Regions from separate parts of the Novosphingobium sp. NFX11 genome, predicted to be linked through region 1. Evidence: riboswitches for the same ligand, from Rfam matches in the RefSeq annotation. Region 1 holds a riboswitch; each other region holds the start of a gene.
What was found. A riboswitch is a leader RNA that binds a small molecule or an ion and turns the genes downstream of it on or off. The one in region 1 is predicted to bind cobalamin.
Positions count from the first base shown of each region.

Region 2: it holds a riboswitch for cobalamin, as region 1 does, so the genes downstream of both, cobW (cobalamin biosynthesis protein CobW) here and KZO24_RS12400 (HoxN/HupN/NixA family nickel/cobalt transporter) in region 1, are expected to answer to the same signal.
Region 3: it holds a riboswitch for cobalamin, as region 1 does, so the genes downstream of both, KZO24_RS20780 (cobalamin biosynthesis protein CobG) here and KZO24_RS12400 (HoxN/HupN/NixA family nickel/cobalt transporter) in region 1, are expected to answer to the same signal.

Region 1 is NZ_CP080384.1:2,414,494-2,421,678, forward strand. Features, by position in the region: gene KZO24_RS12370 (MAPEG family protein) at 1-88, opposite strand, end outside; gene KZO24_RS12375 (hypothetical protein) at 141-665, opposite strand; gene KZO24_RS12380 (ribonucleotide-diphosphate reductase subunit beta) at 831-1,880, opposite strand; gene KZO24_RS12385 (sigma-70 family RNA polymerase sigma factor) at 2,093-2,665, opposite strand; gene KZO24_RS12390 (hypothetical protein) at 2,806-3,066, opposite strand; gene KZO24_RS12395 (nuclear transport factor 2 family protein) at 3,322-3,720, shown strand; cobalamin riboswitch at 3,789-4,031, shown strand; gene KZO24_RS12400 (HoxN/HupN/NixA family nickel/cobalt transporter) at 4,218-5,270, shown strand; gene KZO24_RS12405 (hypothetical protein) at 5,607-6,053, opposite strand; gene KZO24_RS12410 (alpha/beta fold hydrolase) at 6,244-6,960, opposite strand; gene KZO24_RS12415 (pyridoxal phosphate-dependent aminotransferase) at 7,009-7,185, opposite strand, start outside.
Region 2 is NZ_CP080384.1:1,651,032-1,658,216, forward strand. Features, by position in the region: gene KZO24_RS08440 (DUF6438 domain-containing protein) at 5-523, shown strand; gene KZO24_RS08445 (putative quinol monooxygenase) at 672-974, opposite strand; gene KZO24_RS08450 (Dabb family protein) at 991-1,626, opposite strand; gene KZO24_RS08455 (hypothetical protein) at 1,966-2,262, opposite strand; gene KZO24_RS08460 (sensor histidine kinase) at 2,261-3,214, shown strand; gene fahA (fumarylacetoacetase) at 3,363-4,667, shown strand; cobalamin riboswitch at 4,707-4,954, shown strand; gene cobW (cobalamin biosynthesis protein CobW) at 5,141-6,190, shown strand; gene cobN (cobaltochelatase subunit CobN) at 6,423-7,185, shown strand, end outside.
Region 3 is NZ_CP080385.1:658,028-665,212, reverse strand. Features, by position in the region: partial or broken gene KZO24_RS20785 (ABC-F family ATP-binding cassette domain-containing protein) at 1-1,589, opposite strand, end outside; cobalamin riboswitch at 1,804-2,019, shown strand; gene KZO24_RS20780 (cobalamin biosynthesis protein CobG) at 2,206-3,228, shown strand; gene KZO24_RS20775 (precorrin-8X methylmutase) at 3,344-3,973, shown strand; gene cobI (precorrin-2 C(20)-methyltransferase) at 3,970-4,704, shown strand; gene cobJ (precorrin-3B C(17)-methyltransferase) at 4,713-5,477, shown strand; gene KZO24_RS20760 (cobalt-precorrin-6A reductase) at 5,441-6,202, opposite strand; gene cbiE (precorrin-6y C5,15-methyltransferase (decarboxylating) subunit CbiE) at 6,201-7,185, shown strand, end outside.

The DNA of each region.
Region 1 (7,185 bases):
GGGCGACCGCCATGCGCACGAAAGCCACGAACGTCAGCGCGACCACCACCAGCATCGGCAGGAAGATCAGGGTCGGGTTATGGGACATGCGGCGGCCTCCTTCATTGATGGTTCCGCGTAAGCGAGCGGGTATCGCCCGGTCAGTTGCCGGGCGTTGCAGCCGTATCCGGCGCCACGTCCGCAGGCGCAGCGGCCTCCGGTTCGTCCTGTTCGTCCGGGAGCGGACCACCCTCGGGCCCCAGCTTCTCCCAGGCCTCGTCGGCGTCGGTCGGCGGCGGAGGCGGAGCGGCGGCGACGATCGGTTCGGGCTTGAGCCGGGATTTCGGGGTGCGGATGGCGTAATGGTCGCCGCCGTCCTTGCTGAAGGCATAGACCTGGGTGAACGGCACACGGTACTCGGCCGTCCCGTCCGAGACGATCACTTCGTTACCGGCGAGGCGTTCGACGGTGCCGATGGCGAAGCCGTCGTCATCGACGAGCGGAAGGCCATGGACGAGTTCCTCGCGGGACACATTGCGCACGGTGACCGCGTTCTCGTCAAGCAGGGCGCGCTTGCCCGCCTTGCTGTCAGCGGAGACGGGGGCCGGCGTCTGGGCGAGCGCCGGCGAGGCGGTGATTGCAGGAGCGAGCGCAAGCGCGCTCAGCAGCAGCATGGTACGGGGCAAGACCGTTTCTCCGGACAGAATTCTCAGGAGAAATGCGCATGAAGCACGCCGGTTGCCAAGAGCTACCCGCTGCGGGCGGCCGGAAACATCCGGCAGAGTAGGAAATTGAACGGCCGGACGGCGGGAATGGAGGAAAAATTGCCCCCATTCCCGATCCGATACGACTTACTCCGCCGCCACTTCGCCGAACAGGCCGGGCTCGGAACCGTCGTCCACCAGCGGCTCGTCGTTCGCGCGCACCTTCTTGCGCGAGTCGAAGTTGGCCCACACGGTGTTCCAGTCGCCGCGCGTCGCGCCCTTCGAATATTCCGTGGAGCGCGTCTCGAAGAAGTTGGCATGCTCGACGCCGTTGAGCAGCGGCTGCAGCCAGGGCAGCGGGTGGTCCTCGATCAGGTAGATCGGCTTCATGCCCAGCTGGCCGAGGCGCCAATCGGCGATATAGCGGATGTACTTCTTGATATCCTTGGGCGTCATGCCCGGCACCGGACCCAGCTCGAAGGCGAGGTCGATGAAGTTGTCCTCGAGACGGATCGTGGTCTGGCACTGGTCGGCGATATCGTCCTTCACCGCCTTGGTGAGGCAGCCACGCTCTTCGCAGAAGGCGTGAAACAGCTTGATGATGCCTTCGCAGTGCAGCGATTCGTCGCGCACCGACCACGAGACGATCTGGCCCATGCCCTTCATCTTGTTGAAACGCGGGAAGTTCATCAGCATCGCGAAGCTGGCGAACAGCTGCACGCCCTCGGTGAAGCCGCCGAACATCGCCAGGGTGCGGGCGATGTCCTCGTCGTTGTCGACGCCGAACTTCTGCAGGTAGTCGTGCTTGTCCTTGAGTTCCGAATACTCAAGGAACGCGCCGTACTCGCTCTCGGGCATGCCGATGGTGTCGAGCAGGTGCGAATAGGCGGCGATGTGCACCGTCTCCATGTTGGAGAAGGCGGTGAGCATCATCTTGATCTCGGTCGGCTTGAAGACGCGCGCGTACTTCTCGTGGTAGCAGTCCTGCACTTCCACGTCGGCCTGCGTGAAGAAGCGGAAGATCTGGGTGAGCAGGTTGCGCTCATGCTCCGAGATGTTCTGCACCCAGTCGCGGCAGTCCTCGCCCAGAGGCACTTCCTCGGGCAGCCAGTGGACCTGCTGCTGGATCTTCCAGTAGTCGTAAGCCCAGGGATATTCGAAGGGCTTGTAGGTCTTGCGGGCTTCGAGAAGGGACATGGGCGGCTCCGGTGGATCGTCTGAAATTGCGTTCACCCACAACGCTTTCACGCTTGGGCGGAAAGGCCAGAGATAGGCAAGATCGCGCGCAAATCGAGTGCGTGAATCATCTTCCCACAGGAATATGTGGGGGCAAGGAAAAAGTGCAGCCCCAAGGGGTTGTGGGTGTGATTAATTTCGCCGCCCTCGCATGAATCCCCGGATTGTGCCGGTCAGAGGACTTCGGCGACGCCTTTCAGGCTCTCTCCCAGCTTGTCGATCGCCTGCGCTTTCAGCTGGTGCACACGCGGGATCGAAACTTGCAAGACCTCGGCGATCTCAGCGAGGTTCAGTTCCTCGACGAAGTAGAGCTGCACGATCAGCTTGAGCCGATCCGGCAGGTCGGTGATCGCCGCGATGACCGCGCCGCACATCTCGACATCGACCAGCATCGCGAAGCTGTCAGGCGTTTCCGTGGCGCAGGTCATCGACTGATCGGAATAGACCTTGTCAATCGGCTCGAAGCGCATCGGGCGGGCGGCGTCCTGCAGCGAAACCAATTCGCACTCGCCAATGCCCATCGCCTGTGCCAGTTCGTCGGGCCTCGGATCGCGGCCGAGCCAGCCCCGGAGCTGCGTCTCTTTGTCGGCCAGCATGCGGCGTCGCTCGGACGTCCCGCGCGTGCCCGGCGCGGCGCACGAGGTCCAACATCGCCCCCTCACCCGCATCTTGGCGTAGGCGGCGAAGCCGTCCTCAGTCTGAAGGTCGCGCATCTGCACGCATTCGGTGAGGGCCGCCAGGCCCAACTGCGCTAGATCCTCTCCGGGCGGCCCGATGCCGTGGACGTACCAGGCTTACCGCTTAACCATCGGCAGGAGGCGGCGAACCCGGTCGGCCACGTTGCCCTCGTTAGCGCTGCGGGCGGAAAAGGACATCTGGTCGATATTCATGCGACCCAACTTTCTTCGGAGGCGCTTTCTTCAACGGGGGCGGAAAGGCCCATCGCATCATGGGGCCGGCCGGCGCAGCCGATCTCGTCGATCACTTCGATCGGCTGCGCCGCAGGCATTCGGAGATCGAGGGGACCAGGCACAGCAGCGCGGCGAGCGCGCGAAGTGCTGGGCTCCACCACTAGTGCCAGCGGCAGGGAATGCACGACGGCATCGCCGAAGACCGCTTCCACCGCATCGAGGGCGCGGCCGACCACGAAGCGCTAATCCCCACCGACCCGCATGACCCGAGGAACCGGTGGATTTCGGTGTCGGTGATGGATTGAGGAGGTGCGACTGACTGCTGGGGCTTCGACAAGCTCAGGGTGAGCGGCAGTAGCGCAAACCTCCAAACCCGCTCAGGCTGAGCTTGTCGAAGCCCCGAGCCCAAACGCATCCATTGCCACCGCGATGCCCCTCCCCTTGCTTCGCCTCCCGCATCACCACACCCTCCCCGCAAAAGGGAGAGCCTCATGCAATTCACCGGCCCCGCCGAGGACCGCGCCGCCATCCGCGAACTGATGGAGACGTACGCCGACGCCGCATCGCGGATCGACAAGGCGCAGTGGCTCGATTGCTGGGCGCCCGATGCCGAGTGGATCACCAGCCACGCCGAAGTCCGGGGCCACGAGGCCCTCTCCCGCACCTGGGACGATCTGTTCGCCACGATGGAGGCGATGGTCTTTTTCGCCATGCCCGGCGCGATCCAGGTTTCGGGCGACACTGCCAAGGGCCGCTGCCACGTGCGCGAAATCGCCCGGATCGAAGGCAAGGTGATGAAATTCGCCGCCCGCTACGACGACGAACTCGTCCGCCATGGCGCGCGCTGGCGCTTCGCCCGGCGCATTTACGCCATGAACATCGCCGAATAGCGCGCGCCTCTTGCGGCGGGACGGCCGCGCGATTAGGAAAGCCGCGTCGAAGCGCTCATCCCGAGCCTTTCGACAAAGATCGCGCCGGTGCCCCGCAAGGGGCTTAAAAGGGAACGCGGTGAGGATGTTCTCATCCAAATCCGGGGCTGTCCCTGCAACTGTAAGTGGCGAGCGCGATGCATAGGCCGGTGCCCCGAAGGTGGACACCGGCAGCCACTGGGCCGGACGCTGCGACATGCGAGGCCACGGGAAGGCCATGCATCAAGCGATGACCCGCGAGCCAGGAGACCTGCCTGCGTCCGGTCGCTCTTGCCTTGGTCCAGGGGATGGCCGCGGCACGGAACTGTCCGTCTGAGCGACGCAACGTGCGGCGGGGGCCGCATCGGCGCGAGGGACGCCGGGCGCTGCCGCGTCCGTCCGGGGCCTCCCGTGCCGACCGCGCCGACGGCGCGGCAGTCCCCGTCAGGTCGCCGACGCGAAGACGGATCATGACGCCGATGTCGCCTGCGAAAACCCCTCTAAAGAGCCGGATAACTGTGCTCTTTTCCGTACTTGTCGCCGCCAACCTCCTCGTTTGGGGCTGGGCCTTCAGCCTGTTCCACGCCAGCCCGGTGATGCTGGGCACCGCCCTCCTCGCCTGGAGCCTCGGCCTGCGCCACGCCGTCGACGCCGACCACATCGCCGCCATCGACAACGTCACTCGCAAGCTGATGCAGGAGGGCCAGCGCCCGATCACCGTGGGCCTGTGGTTCGCGCTCGGCCATTCCGCCATTGTCCTGATCGCCGCGACTACCATCGCGCTGGCAGCAGGCACTCTCGATGATTTCGAGGCGTTCGGCCGCTCGGGCGGGGTGATCGCCACGATCATTTCGGCGACCTTCCTGTTCCTGATCGCGATCATGAACCTCGCGATCCTGCGCGGGGTCTGGCAGCGCTTCGTCGAAGTACGGCGCGGCGGGACCTATGCCGAGGAAGACCTTGACATGCTGCTCGCCGGGCGCGGGCTGATCGCGCAGATCCTGCGCCCCGTGTTCCGGCTGGTGCGCCATGCCTGGCACATGGCGCCGCTCGGTTTCCTGTTCGGCCTCGGTTTCGACACCGCCACCGAAGTCGCCATCCTCGGTCTGTCCGGCGCCCATGCGGCAGACGGGATTTCGTTGGGCTCGGTACTTGTATTCCCGGCGCTGTTCGCAGTTGGCATGGCGCTGGTCGATACCGCCGACGGCGTCATCATGCTGGGGGCCTACGAGTGGGCCTTCGTCAAGCCGATCCGCAAGCTCTACTACAACATCGTCATCACGGCCATCTCCGCCATGGTGGCGCTGGTGATCGGCTCGATCCAGACCGCCGCGCTGCTGTCGGAGAAATTCGGGCTGGAGGGCGGCGTATGGTCCGGGGCGGCCTCGCTTTCGGAGCAGTTCAACACGCTGGGATTCCTGATCATCGGCCTGTTCGTGGTGTGCTGGTTACTGAGCTGGGCCGTGTTCCGCTGGGGCGGGCTGGACTCGGTAGAGATGCGGGCAACGGCCAACCCACCCCGCTGCGACTAGGTCGCAAACGACCAACCCTCGGTCCCTCCCGCAAGCGGGAGGGACCGAGAGTGGATCTTTTTCAACGCAAGAAAGCCCGGACCATGAGGAACCACGGCCTTTTCGAGATCTTCCGGGACAGGAAGGCTCTACATAACATTGCGTTATTAGTGCAGCAGCGAGAGGACGCTCTACTGGCTCTGGTTGGCCCGTGCGAGCATCGCGGTGTGGCCCTTCGGTCGTCAATGCCTATGTCACCACCAAAGTGGACGGCGCACCCGTCGTCATCCCCTCCCGGCCGGGCTTCTGACGGGACAGTTCGGGGAAACCTGTCAGCCCGGCTGCCGGTTCAGGCTGTCAGTGAAGGCGGATGGAAGTCGAGGCCAACTGGACATCAGCGGCATGCGGCGCGCGCTCGCCCTTCGCCAGCACCGCAGCGACGTGCCCGGCCAGCATCGCCAGCGCAAGCGTCGAGCCCTCAGCAATGGCCTCCTCGGAGCCGCCCGGCGGCACCACGGTCGCAAGGCAGGTGTCGTGACTGCCGCGCGACAGCATGAAGGGCATGTCCGGGCCGATGATCTCAAGCACGGCGCTCATCGCCGCGCCGCATTCGAGCATCGCATCGATACGCACACGGTCGAGCGGTATGGCACCGTCGATGCCGACGCCGTCCAACAAGGCCAGCGCTTCGCGAATACGGTCGATCTCCTCGCACGCGGCACTGCCCGCGCAATCGTGGAGGAAGTCACGCAGACGCCTCGCATGAGCGCGATCGCCGCCGACATTGTTCGAAGTACTTGCCATTGCCTTATCGTTTTCTTTCGCGTCCGAAGGGTGCGCCACAGTCCCCAGACGTGGCCCGGCGTCAATACGCAGTTCCATATAGCCCGGATTCGCTGTCCCACCTTGTTACATCTTATAGAGGCTAGGTGAAACACCCGTGTATTCAGGGCTGCGCAGACTCCTTGCGGAAATCCCCTTAGGGAAACCGCCTCTAGAGCCGCGCTATCGCGTCAAGTCTATCAGCCACCCAGTCCGGCTCGGTAAGCATCAGGTCATGTCCAGTCTCTATATCCCAGACCCTACCGTGAGATCTCTCGGTCAGTAACTTCATGTCACGCCCCGATATTGTCGAGGTGCAGACGATATGGCTCTCCGGAATGGCGCGCATCGCGGCTTCCCGGGTGAGCACGAGGTTCTGCTCGAAGCATCGCCATGGCTGGACGGTCAACCGGGCATCGATCCATGGTCCCAGCACCGAATCGGTCACTCCGAAAAATGCGGCCATGCCGGGCATCGCCGCCATAACGACTCGCACGCCGTCGATCTCATTCAACCCTTGCCTGGCGCCATGGATGGCTTCGTAAGCGTGCTCGCAAAGTGATTCGCCGTCGCGCGGATAGGCCGCGTCGAGATAGACGCGGTGGCCGACACGTTCGGGTTTGCGGTCCGCCGCGCCGGTGATGACCATGTCGCCATAACTGTGGCCGACGAGGATCGCGTCAGTGAGATCCTCGAAATCCAGAAGCCCGGCGATGTCGGCAATGTGAGTGTCGAGATCGATCGTGGCGCTTAACAGGTGCGCGCGGTCGGCAAGGCCGCTCAGCGACGGTGCGTGCACATCGTGCCCGAGCGCCCGCAACCGCTGCGCTACCGGCTTGTAGCCCCAGCCGCCGTGCCCGCCGCCATGGACCCGAACGAAAGTCGACACGCCGCCCCCTGATTATGATCCACAAAGGATCACATCAGTGCGCTTGTGTCAGGCGCCGACAATCTCCTGGCGTGCCGCAAACCATGCGATCATGCGGTCGATCGCGTCCTCGATCTCGGGTGTGGAGACCGCGAAGCTCAGGCGGATGAAACGATGGCCGTCGACCGGATCGAAGTCGATGCCGGGCGCCGTGGCGACGCCGGTGTCGGCAAGCAGTTGGCGGCA
Region 2 (7,185 bases), 760 kb from region 1:
GACGATGCGTGGACCACTCCTCTGCGGCATCGTACTGGGCGCCGGGCTGCTGTTAAGCTGCGCCCCCGCGTGCGGCCCGGCGCCGCCTCCTCCCCGCTCCGGCGGGGAGGAACTGCGCATATCGCGCGGTCCGTGCTTCGGGTTCTGCCCGGTGTACAAGGTGGCCGTGACACCCGCCGGACGCGTGGACTTCACCGGCGAGCGGCATACCGCCGTGCTGGGCCAGCGTGCCCATTCGGTCGGCCGCGCGACGTACGAGGACGTGCGCCGCGCCCTCGCCCCGATGCGTCCACAGACCGGCGAAGAGCGTGCCCAAGCCTGCACCGAGGCCGCCACCGACATGTCGAGCGTGACCGTCGAGTGGATCGGCGCGGACGGCCGCCGCACCGCGCTCACGTACAACATGGGCTGCCGTTCGCCGGAAGGCTCCGCGATGGCACGCACGGTTGAACAGCAACTCGGCCGCCTCGGCGTCGAGAAATGGGCCGCGCAGAAGACCTGGCCGGGCGACAGCCGGGGCTGAGGTGCGGCGGCATCCCCTCCAGTCCTCCCCACCTTCGTCATTGCGAGCGCAGCGAAGCAATCCAGGGCAGTCTCGAGCCACCCTGGATTGCTTCGCTGCGCTCGCAATGACGAAACGAAGGACGCCGACGAAGCGAGGGGACGCCCCGTCAGTCCATGAACCCCCGCTCGTTCAACGCATCGAACTTGCGCACGCCGGAAACGTCGATGCGCTCGGCCCAGCCGCCGAGCACGGCCGTCACTGCCGGTTGCGCAAGGTGCGTGGCCAGTGCAGCCTCGTCACGCCAGCGTTCGAAGACCAGCACCGTCCCTGCTGCCGGATCATCGATGGCGAAGTGGTAGTTAAGGCACCCGTCCTCCTTCAGCGTCGGCTCGACCAGCCCGCGCAAGGTCGCGGCAAGGTCTTCGACGAGCTCGGGAGCGGTCTTCAGGTGTCCGGCAAGAATGATCATCGTGAGGTTCCTCTCGTTACCACGCGGGGGCATCGCCGCCGGGGACGGCAGGGCCGGTCAGCCAGTCGCCGGTGATGCCGATGCGGATTTCGGAGCCCTTCGGCACTTCGGTCCCGGCATCGGGAGTGACGAACATGATCCGGTTCGGTGCCCAGACCGAGCCGATGATCTCCTCCTCGTCCTCCGACAGCGTGACACCGGCGGCCGCGCACATCTCGCGCGCGCGCTCACGCGTCTGGCCGCGCACTTCGGGGACGTAGGCCTTGGCCGGGTCCTCGTGCACCCTGAGCACGCGCGCATTCTCGCGTTCTGCTTCCTCGGCAGCCAGCGTCTCGTCGAATTCGGGTCCGTGGTAGTCGATCTCCCAGTCGAACGAGATCATGTTCTCGAGGATGTCCGGCAGGAACGGCGTCATCCGCAAGTGCGACCAGTGCGACATGTAGCGCTCCATCGCCTCGTAGGTGTCTATGTCGCAGCAGTTGGCGAAGTCGAAATCGCCCGAGTGGAAGCGCGTGTGGACGACTTTGCCATGGCTGTAGTCACGCACCTCGCGGTTGAGATGCGACAATTTCTTCACCTCCTCGATGAAGAGGTCGATCTTGGCCGGATCGGCATCCTTCTTGAACTTGAGCATCACGACGTGACGGATCATCGGTCTCTCCCCTATCGCGCCCGCGCCGCGATTGGTTCGCGGGGACTCGGCGCTGCGGGAGGAAGACTAGCGCGGCGGGTTTAAGGCCATGCCTGTCAGATAAAACAGGTGCCAAAAGCGCTCCTTACCTCCGGGCAACCGTTGCGCATCCGTCCGATTGCGTATCAAATCATTGCTACACCTCCTCCTCCAGTTGACGCGGGAGCCGGGCGGGTGTGTGCAAAATCCGCAGAGGCATATCGGCACCGTGCGGCCGGGCGGTATGCTGCAGGAGAGGATCAAGAGGTGGCCCGTCCCTTCGCGCCGCGTTTCGCGGTCTATGTCGCACTGGTGTTCATGCTACTCGGCGTGCTGCAACTGGCTGCCAGCCTCGTGTTCTACCAGTCGATCGACCGGCAGACGCTGAACGAGGACCACGCGCGCCGCATCGGCGAACTGCTCGTCGTCAGCGACCGCATCCACTCCGCCGATCCGCGCCTGACCGCGCCGACCATGAGCACGCGTCACCTCGCCGCCGCCGTTGGCAATGCGCCCAGCGTGGCGACCGCCACGACCGACGAGATCCCTCATCCGCATCGAGCGGCGCATCATCGAGTGGGAGCCTTCGCTCGGCGGGCGTTCGCTGCGGCTGGCCATGCAGGGACCGCCGGGAGGCAAGTGCGATCTCGTCGGCGCGATCCGGCTGGCGGACGGGCACTGGCTCAACTTCCGCTCGCGCGATATCAACGCGATGTGGCCGGTGGCGCTGCGGGCGACGGTGCTGACGCTTGCGACGACGGTGGCCTTCCTCGCCATCGGCCTCGCTGCGCTGCACGTGCTGACCCGCCCGCTGCGCCGCATGAGCGATGCCGCCGACGCCATCGGTCGGGGCCGGCAAGTGGTCATCGCCGAGGGTGGCACCCCGGACTTGCGCCAGCTCGCCCACTCCATGAACCTCATGCAGGAGCGCATCGCGCGGCTGCTGCAGGATCAGGCCAGGTCGTTCGAGGCGATCAGCCACGACTTGCGCACGCCGCTCTCGCGCCAGAAGGTCGCGGCGGAACTCATCGACGATGCCGAACTGGGCGGGGTGATCCTTGCCAGCGTGGACGAGATGGAGGCCCTGCTCGCCTCGCTGCAGCGCTTCCTGCGCGCGCAGCATCTCGACGCCGAGCCCGAGACGCTGGACCTCACCGAAGTGGTCGCGCACGTGCTGCACCCTTACGGGACGCGCGCCCGCTTCGATGCCTCCGTCCCCACCCTCGCCCGGACCTTCCGCGAGCCGGTGGAACTGGCGCTGGCGGCGTTGGTGGAGAACGCCATCCAGTTCGGCGGCGAGGCTCAGGTCGCCGTGCTCCGCCACGAAGGGCACTGGCGCATCGAGATCGCCGATTCCGGACCGGGCATCCCTTCCGCCTATTTCGAGGCGATCCTCGACCCGTTCTTCCGCCTCGACGCGGCGCGGGCGCGGGACACCAAGGGCTTCGGCCTCGGCATCCCGACCGCGCACCGGCTGATGGCGCGCTTCGACGGCCAGCTTTCCTTCGCCGCCGCGCCCGAAGGCGGCCTGATCGCGCGCCTGGATGTGCCCCAGCCGCCAATGGGTTGACGAAGATCGTCGTCCCGGACTTGATCCGGGACCGCTGGCAGTCTTTAGATGCGAGCTTGCCGCGGGACGGCCCATCGAAAGGTGGGCTTTTCACGGCCAGCGGTCCCGGATCAAGTCCGGGACGATGAGAGAATATGGAGAGCGACCTGTGAACTGGTGGACCATCGACGAAACCCATGACCCTGCCCGCAAAAGCTGGGTCGACAGCGCCGACGGCCACCACGACTTCCCGGTCCAGAACCTGCCCTTCAGTGTGTTCTCCACCTCAGAAGAGACACCGACGCGGATCGGTGTTGCGATCGGCGACCAGATCCTGGACATCCGTGCACTGGCCACAGCAGGCCTCGTCCCCGCAAACCTCGCCGAAATCTGCAGCGATGCGGACATGGCCCGCCTGCTGGCCATCCCCGCGCAAGACCGCCGCCCCCTGCGCCATGCCCTCTCCGACCTGCTCTGCGACGAAACCCGCCGCCCGGTCATCGAGCCCATGCTGCACCCGGTCGAAGCCTGCATGCTGCACCTGCCGACACGCATCGGCGACTACACCGACTTCTATGTCGGTATCCATCACGCCAACAACATCGGCCGCCAGTTCCGCCCGGACAACCCGCTGCTGCCCAACTACAAGCATGTGCCGATCGGCTACCACGGCCGCGCGTCCTCGATCCGTCCCTCGGGTGTTCCGGTCGTGCGCCCCACCGGCCAGCGCAAGCCGCCCGAGGCCGATGCGCCGATCTTCGCGCCGACTGCAAGGCTCGACTACGAACTGGAGATGGGCGTCTGGATAGGCCGCGGCAACGACCTCGGCGAGCCCGTGCCGATCACCGATGCTGCGCAGCATATCGCCGGTTTCTGCCTGCTCAACGACTGGTCCGCGCGCGATGTGCAGGGGTGGGAATACCAGCCGCTCGGCCCGTTCCTGTCGAAGAACTTCCACTCGACGATTTCGCCATGGGTCGTCACGCCCGAAGCCCTCGCGCCCTTCCGCGCGGCCCAGCCGCCCCGACCGGAAGGCGACCCGCAGCCCCTGCCCTATCTGTCTGACGCGGATGATCAGGCCCACGGCGCGCTGGGCGTCATGCTGCAGGTCCACCTGACCACGCAGGCCATGCGCAAGGCCGGGCTTCCGCCCCATCGCCTCAGCCACGGCCCGGCGACCAACATGTACTGGACGGTGAACCAGATGGTCGCGCACCATGCATCCAACGGCTGCAACCTGACGCCCGGCGACCTGCTCGGCACCGGCACGATTTCCGCTCCCGAGCGGGAGGGTTTCGGCAGCCTCATGGAATTGTCGCAGGGCGGCAAGTCGCCCCTCACCTTGGCCAGTGGCGAGACCCGCACGTTCCTGGAGGACGGCGACGAAATCTCCATCACCGCCACCGCCGCCGCTGAGGGCTTCGTTTCCATCGGTTTCGGAGAATGCCGCGCCCGCATCCTTCCGGCACGCTGAAACCAACACTTGCGCCCACCCCTGCCTCCCGGTATCCGCCGGGAACAAGATCGCGCCGGTGCCCCGCAAGGGGCTTAAAAGGGAAGGCGGTGGGAACGGTTCGCCGTTCGAGATCCGCAGCTGTCCCTGCAACTGTAAGCGGCGAGCGCGATGCACATCGCTTCCCCCTCACCGTGCGGGGAGGCAGCCACTGAGGCCGGACGCTGCGACATGCGAGGCTTCGGGAAGGCCGTGCATCGATGCGTTGACCCGCGAGCCAGGAGACCTGCCGGCGTCTGGTCGCTCTTGCCTTGGTCCAGGGGATGGCTGCGGCACGGTTCACCGTCTGAGCGACGACACGCATGCGGCTTAGGGGCCGCAGCGGAGCAGGTCGCCGGGCGTCTTCGCGCCTGTCCGTCGCCCCTGCCCCGCGCCGGCGCGAAAGCGCCGGTACGCCCCGCCGCGAGAAGTCGCCGGCGCGGGAGTTGAGAGCCTTGAGCAAAGTACCCACCACCGTCATCACCGGCTTCCTCGGCGCCGGCAAGACCACGCTGATCCGCCACCTGCTGCAGAACGCGAAGGGCCGCCGCCTCGCCCTCGTCATCAACGAGTTCGGCGACGTCGGCGTCGACAGCGAACTGGTCAAGGGCTGCAACGACGAGGCCTGCCCCGAGGACGATATCCTCGAACTCGCCAATGGCTGCATCTGCTGCACCGTGGCCGACGACTTCCTGCCGACGATGCAGAAGCTGCTCGACCGCGAGACCCCGCCCGACCACATCATCATCGAGACGTCGGGCCTCGCGCTGCCCAAGCCACTGGTCAAGGCCTTCCAGTGGCCGGACATCCGCACCCGCGCGACGGTGGACGGCGTGATCGCCCTGATCGACGCCGATGCCGTCGCCGCCGGTCGCTTCGCCACGGACGAGGAAGCCCTCGCCGCCGCCCGCGCCGCCGATCCCAACCTCGACCACGACAGCCCGCTCGAGGAACTGTTCGAGGAACAGCTGGGCTGCGCCGACATGGTGGTGCTCAACAAGACCGACCTCGTCGATGCGGACGTGCTGGCCGAAGTCGAGAAGACCGTCGCCGCCGAGACGCGCGCCGGCGTCAAGATCGTGCGCGCGGACCACGGCGCGGTCGACATCGCCGCGCTGCTCGGCATCGTCGCGGCGGCCGAGGACGACCTCGACAGCCGCAAGTCGCACATCGACGGCCTCGACGACGATCACGACCATGACGACTTCGACACCTTCATCCTGAACGGCGGCGAAGTGGCCGATCTCGACGCGCTGCTGGCGGGCATGAAGGAACAGATCGCCGCGCATGACGTGCTGCGCGTGAAGGGCATGGTCGCGCTGGCGGGCAAGCCCAGCCGCCTCGTGCTGCAGGGCGTCGGCCCGCGCATCCAGCACTTCTTCGACCGCGCGTGGAAGCCCGAAGAACCGCGCCGCACGCAGCTGGTGGTGATCGGCCAGAAGGGGCTCGATCAGGCCGCCATCGAAGCCGCGCTGGCAGGCGTGCTGGGTTCGGTCCCGGCGTGATTCCTTCTCTCTCCCTTCGTCATTGCGAGCGGCGCAGCCGCGCGGCAATCCAGAGCCGCGCGAACCGCCCTGGATTGCTTCGCTGCGCTCGCAATGACGAGCGGTTGGGAAGCGGACGGGCGTTGAACGAAGACCTCCGGCTCTACCCCCTCCTTCGTCATTGCGAACCCGCGCAGCGGGTGAAGCAATCCAGGGCGGTTAGCTCTGCCGTCAGCCCGGCGAGCGCCGCCTAATGCACCTGCTTTCCGCCACCCCGGGCACGATCTCCAACGGCGAGGAGGCGATCGACCTCGACCAGCCTCCGGGCGACATCGTCATCCTGACGGTGGCGGACAGCGAACTCGCCTGCTTCGCCAAGGCAGCGGCAGGGCTGCCGGAGGGCGCGCCCAGCGTCCGCCTCGCCAACCTGCTGCAGTTGCGGCACCCGTATTCGGTCGATCTCTACGTCGAGAAGGTGATCGCCCACGCAAAATTCGTGTGCGTGGTGCTGCTCGGCGGCAAGAGCTACTGGCCCTACGGCATCGACGAAATCGCCCTGATCGCCCGCGAGAAGGGCATCGCCTTCGCCGCCATCGCCGACGGGCGCGAGGATGATCCGACGCTGACAGTCGCCTCCACCCTCCCCGCCGAGACGGTCGAGCACCTCCGCGACTATCTGCGGCAGGGCGGCAGCGCGAATGCCCTGTCGTTCCTCCGCACCGCCGCGCGGCTGATCGGCGAGGACTGCGGCCAGCCGGACGACCCGGTGCCGGTGGCCGACGCGGGGCTCTATCTGCAAGGCGTGGACCGGCCGAGCTTGGCCGACTTGCGCGCATCATGGCGCCCCGACGCCTCTGTCGTGCTGCTGGTATTCTACCGCGCGCTGATGATCGCGGGCACGCTCGACGCCGTGGACGCGATGGTCGCCGCATTGCAAATGCGCGGGTTCAACGTCGCCGCCGTCCATGTCCGCGCGCTGCGAGAGCCTTTCGCCATCGACTGGCTCGGCGGCCTGA
Region 3 (7,185 bases), on a different replicon from region 1:
CCAGCCGCCAGTTTCCAGTTCGACCGTCCGCGTAATGCGAATTCGATCCAAAAATCGTCGATCGTGACTGACCACGATTAACGCGCCATCGTAGGCCATCAATCCGGCTTCGATCGCAGCGATCGATTCGAGGTCGAGATGGTTCGTCGGCTCGTCGAGGATAAGGAGCGGCGGCGGAGCAGGGTTGCCCAAGATGCAGGCAAGGCCGGCGCGCAGGATCTGCCCTCCGCTCAGGGCGTGGACGGCCTTGTCGGCTGCTGCTGCCCTGAAGCCGAAACGAGCCAGCGCCGCGCGACATGCATTATTGTCCACCCCTCGTTTAGTCGCGAGAAGTTCTCAGCGATGGTCTGTTCCTTGTGCAGGATGGTGGCCTGCTGATCGAGTAGCCTACGGGGAACGTGGCATTCCGCTCGGCCTGACGACGGGGTAAGTTCGCCGATGATGACCCGCAGCAAAGTCGATTTGCCGCTGCCATTCGCTCCGGTTATCGCAACCCGTTCGGGTCCGACGATGCGCAGTGACATGTCGCGTAATATCGATGCCCCATCCTCGTATCCTGCGGAGACATGCTCGAGCGTAAGAACATCGCGAGACGGGTTAAGGCCTGTCGTCGCGATCTGAACCGAGATGGGCTGGAATATTTCGATCCGCGCCCTTGCCCGTTTCACAGCGAGTTCCGCCTCGCTGCGCTGCCGTTCGGCGAAGCGTCTGTTTTCTCCGCCGCTGTTTTCCGCCTGCTCGCGGCGGGCCCCGAGCAGGATACGCGGCATGCCGCCACGACCGGCCTGGCGATTTCCCGCTGCATCGCGCCGCTGCTGACGCTCTGCGGTTATTTGCGTCTTGCGGGTCACTTGCGCCCGATGGTGCTCGGCCGATGCGAGATCATGCTCGGCGGCAGCGAGTTCAACGGCCTTGCGTGCGCAGTAATCACTCCAGTTGCCACCATAACGCGCGGCCCCCAGCGAGGTAAGTTCGATGATCGAGTCCATGGCGTCGAGCAATTCGCGGTCATGGCTCACGACGATGGCGCCTGCACGCCAGTGCGCCAGCATATCGATGACGGCCGCTCTGCCCTCTGCGTCAAGGTTGTTCGTCGGCTCATCAAGCAGCAGAAAATCCGGCTGGGTGAAATGCAATCCCGCCAGCGCCGCGCGTGTCCTCTGTCCGCCCGACAGGCAGCCGAGCGGCGTATCGAGCGGTATCGGCAGCCCTAGGCAGGCCAGTGCGTCGGCTGCGCGGGTTTCCACGGTCCAGTCGGCCTCGACCAGTTCGTCCAACGTCGCGGTGCCGGCTTCGGCGCCGCGAAGAACCGCGAGTGCATCGGCGATTCCGAGCAGATGCGCCACGGTGCCGTCGGCCGATGCCTGTACAGCCTGCCGTAGCAATCCCACTGTGCCCTGAACGCGAACGGTTCCTCTGGACGGCGACAGGTCGCCGCAGATGAGGCTCAGCAGCGTCGATTTGCCAATGCCGTTGCGTCCGACAAGGCCGGCGCGTTCCTTGCTGAAATCGAGGGTCAGGTCATCAAGAACGCGGCGGCCGTCAGGCGCGGGCCAGGTGAGTTTGGAAATGGAAATGGAGGCAGGCATGAACACAGGTTTCCTTGGCGGCAAGGCGGGTAGGCGATGCGGTCAGGGACAAGTTCATGATTACACACTCCGTCAGGGGTGCAGTGGATATAGTCGCTGCGGGCACCGATCGCAATCGACTGATTCGATGACGATCAATCCTGGCGAACAGGAGTTTACCCTCCTGCAAAGTCGCTGTAAGGCGCAGCGCTCGAAGGGTGGGGAAACTCCGTTCTTCGAACATGATCGCGCCGGTGCCCCTGACGGGGCTTAATCGGGAATGCGGTGCGGGGGCTTGCTCCCAAATCCGCGGCTGTCCCTGCAACTGTAAGCGGGTAGCGCGATGCACTCGCCCTTTCGAGGGGCAGCCACTGGGCCTTAAAGGTCCGGGAAGGCGTGCATCAAGCTGTGACCCGCGAGCCAGGAGACCTGCCGGCGCACTGGTCGCTCTTGCCTTGGTCCAGGGGATGGTCACGGCACGGTTGTTCTTCCGTCTGGGCGACGAAGCGGTGCGGCTGGGGCTGCACGCGCGCGTGTCGCCGGGCGCCTGTTGCGCCCGCCCGTCGGCCCGCGTCGGTCGGCCGTGGCCGGTAAGCCCCATCCTCAGGTTCGGCCCGGCGCGCGGGGTGGGATGGCTGTGAGCCTGCAGGAAGAGGGCGTGATACGGGGCTGGTGCCCCGACGCCTGGCGTCCGATGATGGCCGGAGATGGACTGCTGGTGCGGGTCAAGCCGCACCTCGGCCGGATGAGCTCCGCCCAGGCGGTTGCCTTGGGCGAGGCCGCGCTGGCCTATGGCAATGGCCTGATCGACCTGACGCGGCGTGCCAACTTCCAGATTCGCGGGGTGGGCGAGCCGCACTGGCCGGTCCTGCTGGAGCATCTGTGCGCGCTCGGTCTCGTCGATGGTGACGGCGAGCGGGAGAGCCACCGCAACATCCTCGCTGCACCGGACTGGCGTGCGGGCGACGACACCGCGCGCATCGCCGACGAGCTGCGCGACCGGTTGGCGGGATTTCCGCAGCTGCCGGGCAAGGTCGGCTTTGTCATCGATGCGGGCGAGGTGCCGGTACTGGCGCGCGAACCGGGAGATTTCCGGATCGAACGCACGCTCGATGGCCCGCTGATGCTGCGCGCCGACGGGCGGGCCGAGGGCGTGAAGCTGACGGTCGGCGGCGAGGTCGATGCCTTGCTGGCGCTCGCGCGGTGGTTCGTCGAAAGCGGCGGCGCGAAGGCGCGGCGGATGGCCCGGCACCACGCTCCGCTGCCCGCCTGGGCCCGCGATGGTGCCCGGCCCGCCCCGCCTCAGCCGCCCATCGCGCCCGGCCGGTGGCGGGACGGGATCGCCTGTGGTTTGCCGTTCGGGCGCATCGAGGCGAAGACATTGCTGGACCTGATGCGAAGCCCCGGCGTCACCGGAGTGCGCCTGACGCCCTGGCGCGTGCTGCTCGTCGAAGGGGGCTGCTCGACCGATGTTCCCGGTCTCGTGACCGATCCCGCCGATCCGCTGCTGCGGGTGGATGCCTGCCCCGGTGCCCCCGCTTGCCCGCAGGCCAGCGTGGAAACCCGCGATCTGGCCCGGCGGCTTGCCCCCTCGTGCCGGGCCGTCTGCATGTGTCCGGGTGCGCCAAGGGCTGCGCCTCTTCGCTGCCCGCCGACGTGACCGTGACCGGCCGCGGCGGACGCTACGACCTTGTCTTCGGGGCCCGCGCCGATGCGCAGCCGCTGTGCCGAGGGCTGGACAGCGCCGACATTCTCGCCCGCCTTGGAGCTTCCTGATGCCGCATGCCTACGAGAAGGACGGCGCCGCGATCTATCGCCAGTCCTTCGCTATCATCCGCGCCGAGGCCGATCTCGTGCGCTTCGGGGCCGAGGAGGAGCCGGTCGCGGTGCGCATGATCCATGCGGCGGGCATGGTGGGCCTCGAAGCGCATATCCGCTTCTCGCACGGTTTCGCGGCGGCAGCGCGCGATGCGCTGGTCGCCGGTGCGCCGATCCTGTGCGATGCGCGCATGGTGTCCGAGGGCGTGACCCGCGCGCGCCTGCCCGCAGACAACCGGGTGATCTGCACCCTCAACGACAGCCAGGTACCGGACCTCGCCCGTACCATGGGCAATACCCGCTCCGCCGCCGCGCTGGAGCTGTGGCGGCCGCATCTGGCAGGTGCGGTGGTGGCGATCGGCAACGCCCCCACGGCGCTGTTCCACCTCCTCGACATGCTGCAGGACCCGGCCTGCCCGCGCCCGGCGGCGATCATCGGCTGTCCGGTGGGCTTTGTGGGAGCGGCCGAGTCCAAGGACGCGCTGTGGGAGGCGGCGCCGGTCCCCTGCTGCATCGTCGAGGGGCGCCTCGGCGGCAGTGCCATCACGGTGGCGGCCATCAACGCCCTTGCGAGCCGCGCCGAATGAGCGCGCCGGATCATGGCACGATCCATGGCGTCGGCCTTGGCCCCGGCGCAGCCGACCTCATGAGCGTGCGTGCGGACCGGCTGGTGCGCGGCACGCGGCAGATCGCCTATTTCCGCAAGAAGGGCCGCGCCGGCCACGCCCGGCGCATCGCGCAGGACCTGCTGCGCGCCGATGCGGTCGAGATCGCGATGGAATATCCGGTGACCACCGAAATCCCGCTGTCCGATCCGGGCTACAACGCCTGCCTCTCCGAGTTCTACGCCGGATGCACCGAGCGGCTGCTGGACGCCACCCGCACCGGCGAGGATGTGGTGGTGCTGTGCGAGGGTGATCCGTTCTTCTACGGGTCGTTCATGCACCTCCACAGCCGCCTTGCGGGCCAAGCGCCTGTGGAGGTCGTGCCCGGCATCACCGGCATGGCGGGTGCATGGAACGCCACCGGCCTGCCGATCACGTGGGGGGATGACGTGCTGACGGTGGCGATGGCCACTCTGCCCGAAGCGGAGCTGGCGCGGCGCATCCGCGATACCGACGCGCTGGTGGTCATGAAGATCGGCCGCAACCTGCCCAAGCTGCGCCGCGCCGTGGCCGCAGCCGGGCGCGAGGATGCCGCATGGCTGGTCGAGCACGCCGCCATGCCGGGCCAGAAGGTGACCCGGCTGGTCGATGCCGAGCAGGTCGCGCCCTACTTCTCGATCCTGCTCATTCACGGACAGGGGCGTCGACCGTGAGCGGGGCCATGACCACAGGATGGGTTGCGGTTGCCGGGCTGGGGCCGGGCAGCGAGGCACTCGTCACGCCCGAAGTCACCGCTGCGCTGGCCGAGGCGACCGACGTGGTCGGCTACATTCCCTATGTTGCGCGCGTGGCGCCTCGGCCGGGGCTGACGCTGCATCCTTCCGACAACCGCGTGGAACTGGACCGGGCGGCCTTGGCGCTCGACCTTGCGGCGCAGGGGCGCAGGGTGGTCGTCGTGTCATCGGGCGATCCCGGAGTCTTCGCGATGGCCTCCGCGCTGTTCGAGACGCTGGAGGCAGGGCCGGTTTCATGGCGCGGTCTCGACATACGCGTGCTGCCGGGGATTACCGCCATGCTCGCCGCCGCGGCACGGGCAGGCGCGCCGCTCGGGCATGATTTCTGCGCGATCAACCTGTCCGACAACCTTAAGCCGTGGAACGTCATCGAGAAGCGCCTGCAGCTGGCGGCGGAGGCGGACTTCGCCATGGCGTTCTACAACCCGCGATCCAGGGCGCGGCCCGAAGGGTTCGCCAGAGTGCTGGAAGTGCTGCGCGATGCCTGCGGCGACGAGCGGCTGGTCCTGTTCGCCCGCGCGGTATCGACCCCGGAGGAAAGCCTGAGGATCGTGCCGCTCGGACAGGCGAGTGCGGAAATGGCTGACATGCGCACCGTGGTGATCGTCGGATCGAGCCGGACGCGGGTGATCGAGCGGCCGGGAGGACCGACCCTTTACACCCCGCGCTCGGTTTCCGGGGATGCGGCGTGAGCGATCCAGTCGAGTACGTCCTCGGGCCGATGGAACTCGGTGCGGGTCGGGAGCGCCGGGCGCTCGATCATCAGCACCGGCAGGCCGAGATCGCGCGCGGCGACAAGTTTCGCCTTGGCGCCGCTGCCGCCCGCGTTCTTGCAGACCACGAGGTCGATCGCATGGTCGCGCAGCAGCCGGGTGTCGTCTTCGACGCTGAAGGGGCCGCGATCGATGACCAGCGTGTGATGGGGCAAGGCGGACGGCTGGTCCGGCGCATCGACGAAGCGCAGCAGGTAGTGATGCTGCGGGCGGGCGGCGAAAGCCTCCACATGCATGCGGCCCAGTGCAAGCATGATCCGGCGCGGCGGGCCGCCAAGGGCATCGACGGCAGCGGCGATGTCGGGAGCAGGGCGCCAGTCGTCTCCGGCTACCGGTTCCCATGCCGGACGGGTGAGCGCGAAGAGAGTTACGCCTGCGATGCGGGCCGCTTCCACCGCGTTCGCGCTCATCGTTGCGGCGAAGGGATGGGTGGCGTCCACCAGATGAGTAACGCAGTTTGCGCGCAAGTAGGCGGCGAGCCCGGACACGCCGCCGAAGCCGCCGATGCGCGTGGGGATCGGCTGCGGGCGCGGGTTTTCGGTGCGTCCGGCATAGCTGAGCATTGCGGTCATGCCGGACGCCGCCAGCAGGCGGGCAAGCGCGCTCGCTTCGGTGGTTCCGCCCAGCAGCAGGATGTTCGGCATGGCTGACAGCATCGCTTCCCCCTGGTTGACGATCGTGGGCATCGGCGAGGATGCGGCGGACGGACTGAGCGCGGCAAACCGCGCGGCACTGGAACAGGCGCAACTGGTGATGGGCGCCGCCCGCCACCTCGCGCTGCTGCCGGGGCTTAGTGCGCCGAGCCGCGAATGGCCAGTTCCCTTCGCCGACGGCATCCCGCTGCTGCTGGCGGAGCGCGGGCGCAAGGTGGTAGTGCTGGTCTCCGGCGATCCGTTCTGGTTCGGCGCGGGGAGCAGTGTGACTCGCGATCTTGCTCCGGGCGAATGGATCGCGCACCCGGCGCCTTCCACGTTCGGGCTGGCGGCGGCGCGGCTGGGCTGGGCGCTGCAGGACTGCACCTGCCTTGGTCTTCACGCCGCGCCGGTGCAGCGCCTGCGGCCTCACCTTGCCAAAGGGCGGCACATACTGGTGCTCGTGCGTGATGGCGAAGCGGTGGCTGGGCTGGCCGCGTATCTGGTCGAGCGTGGTTTCGGCGCTTCTACGCTGCATGTGCTGGAAGCATTGGGCGGGCCGCGCGAACGGGTGCGCAGCGTCGAAGCACAGGCGCTGGGCTTCGACGATATCCGGCATCCGGTAGCGGTGGGGATCGAGGTCGCCGGCGTGGGTGACGCCTTGCCCGCGACCAGCGGCTTGCCTGACGATCTGTTCGATCACGACGGCCAGATCACCAAGAGCCCGCTGCGGGCCCTGACGCTCAGCGCCCTCGCGCCGCGTCCCGGCGAGCGCTTGTGGGACATCGGGGGCGGCTCGGGCTCGGTCTCGATCGAATGGTTGCTGGCGCATCCGGCCAACACCGCCTGCGCCGTCGAGGCCGATCCGAGCCGCGCCGGTCGGGCGAGGGCGAACGCGCTGGCGCTGGGCGTGGACCGGCTGGAACTCGTCCTCGGCCGCGCGCCTCAGGTCTTGCCTGACGGCCGCCCGCCGGATGCCGTGTTCATCGGTGGAG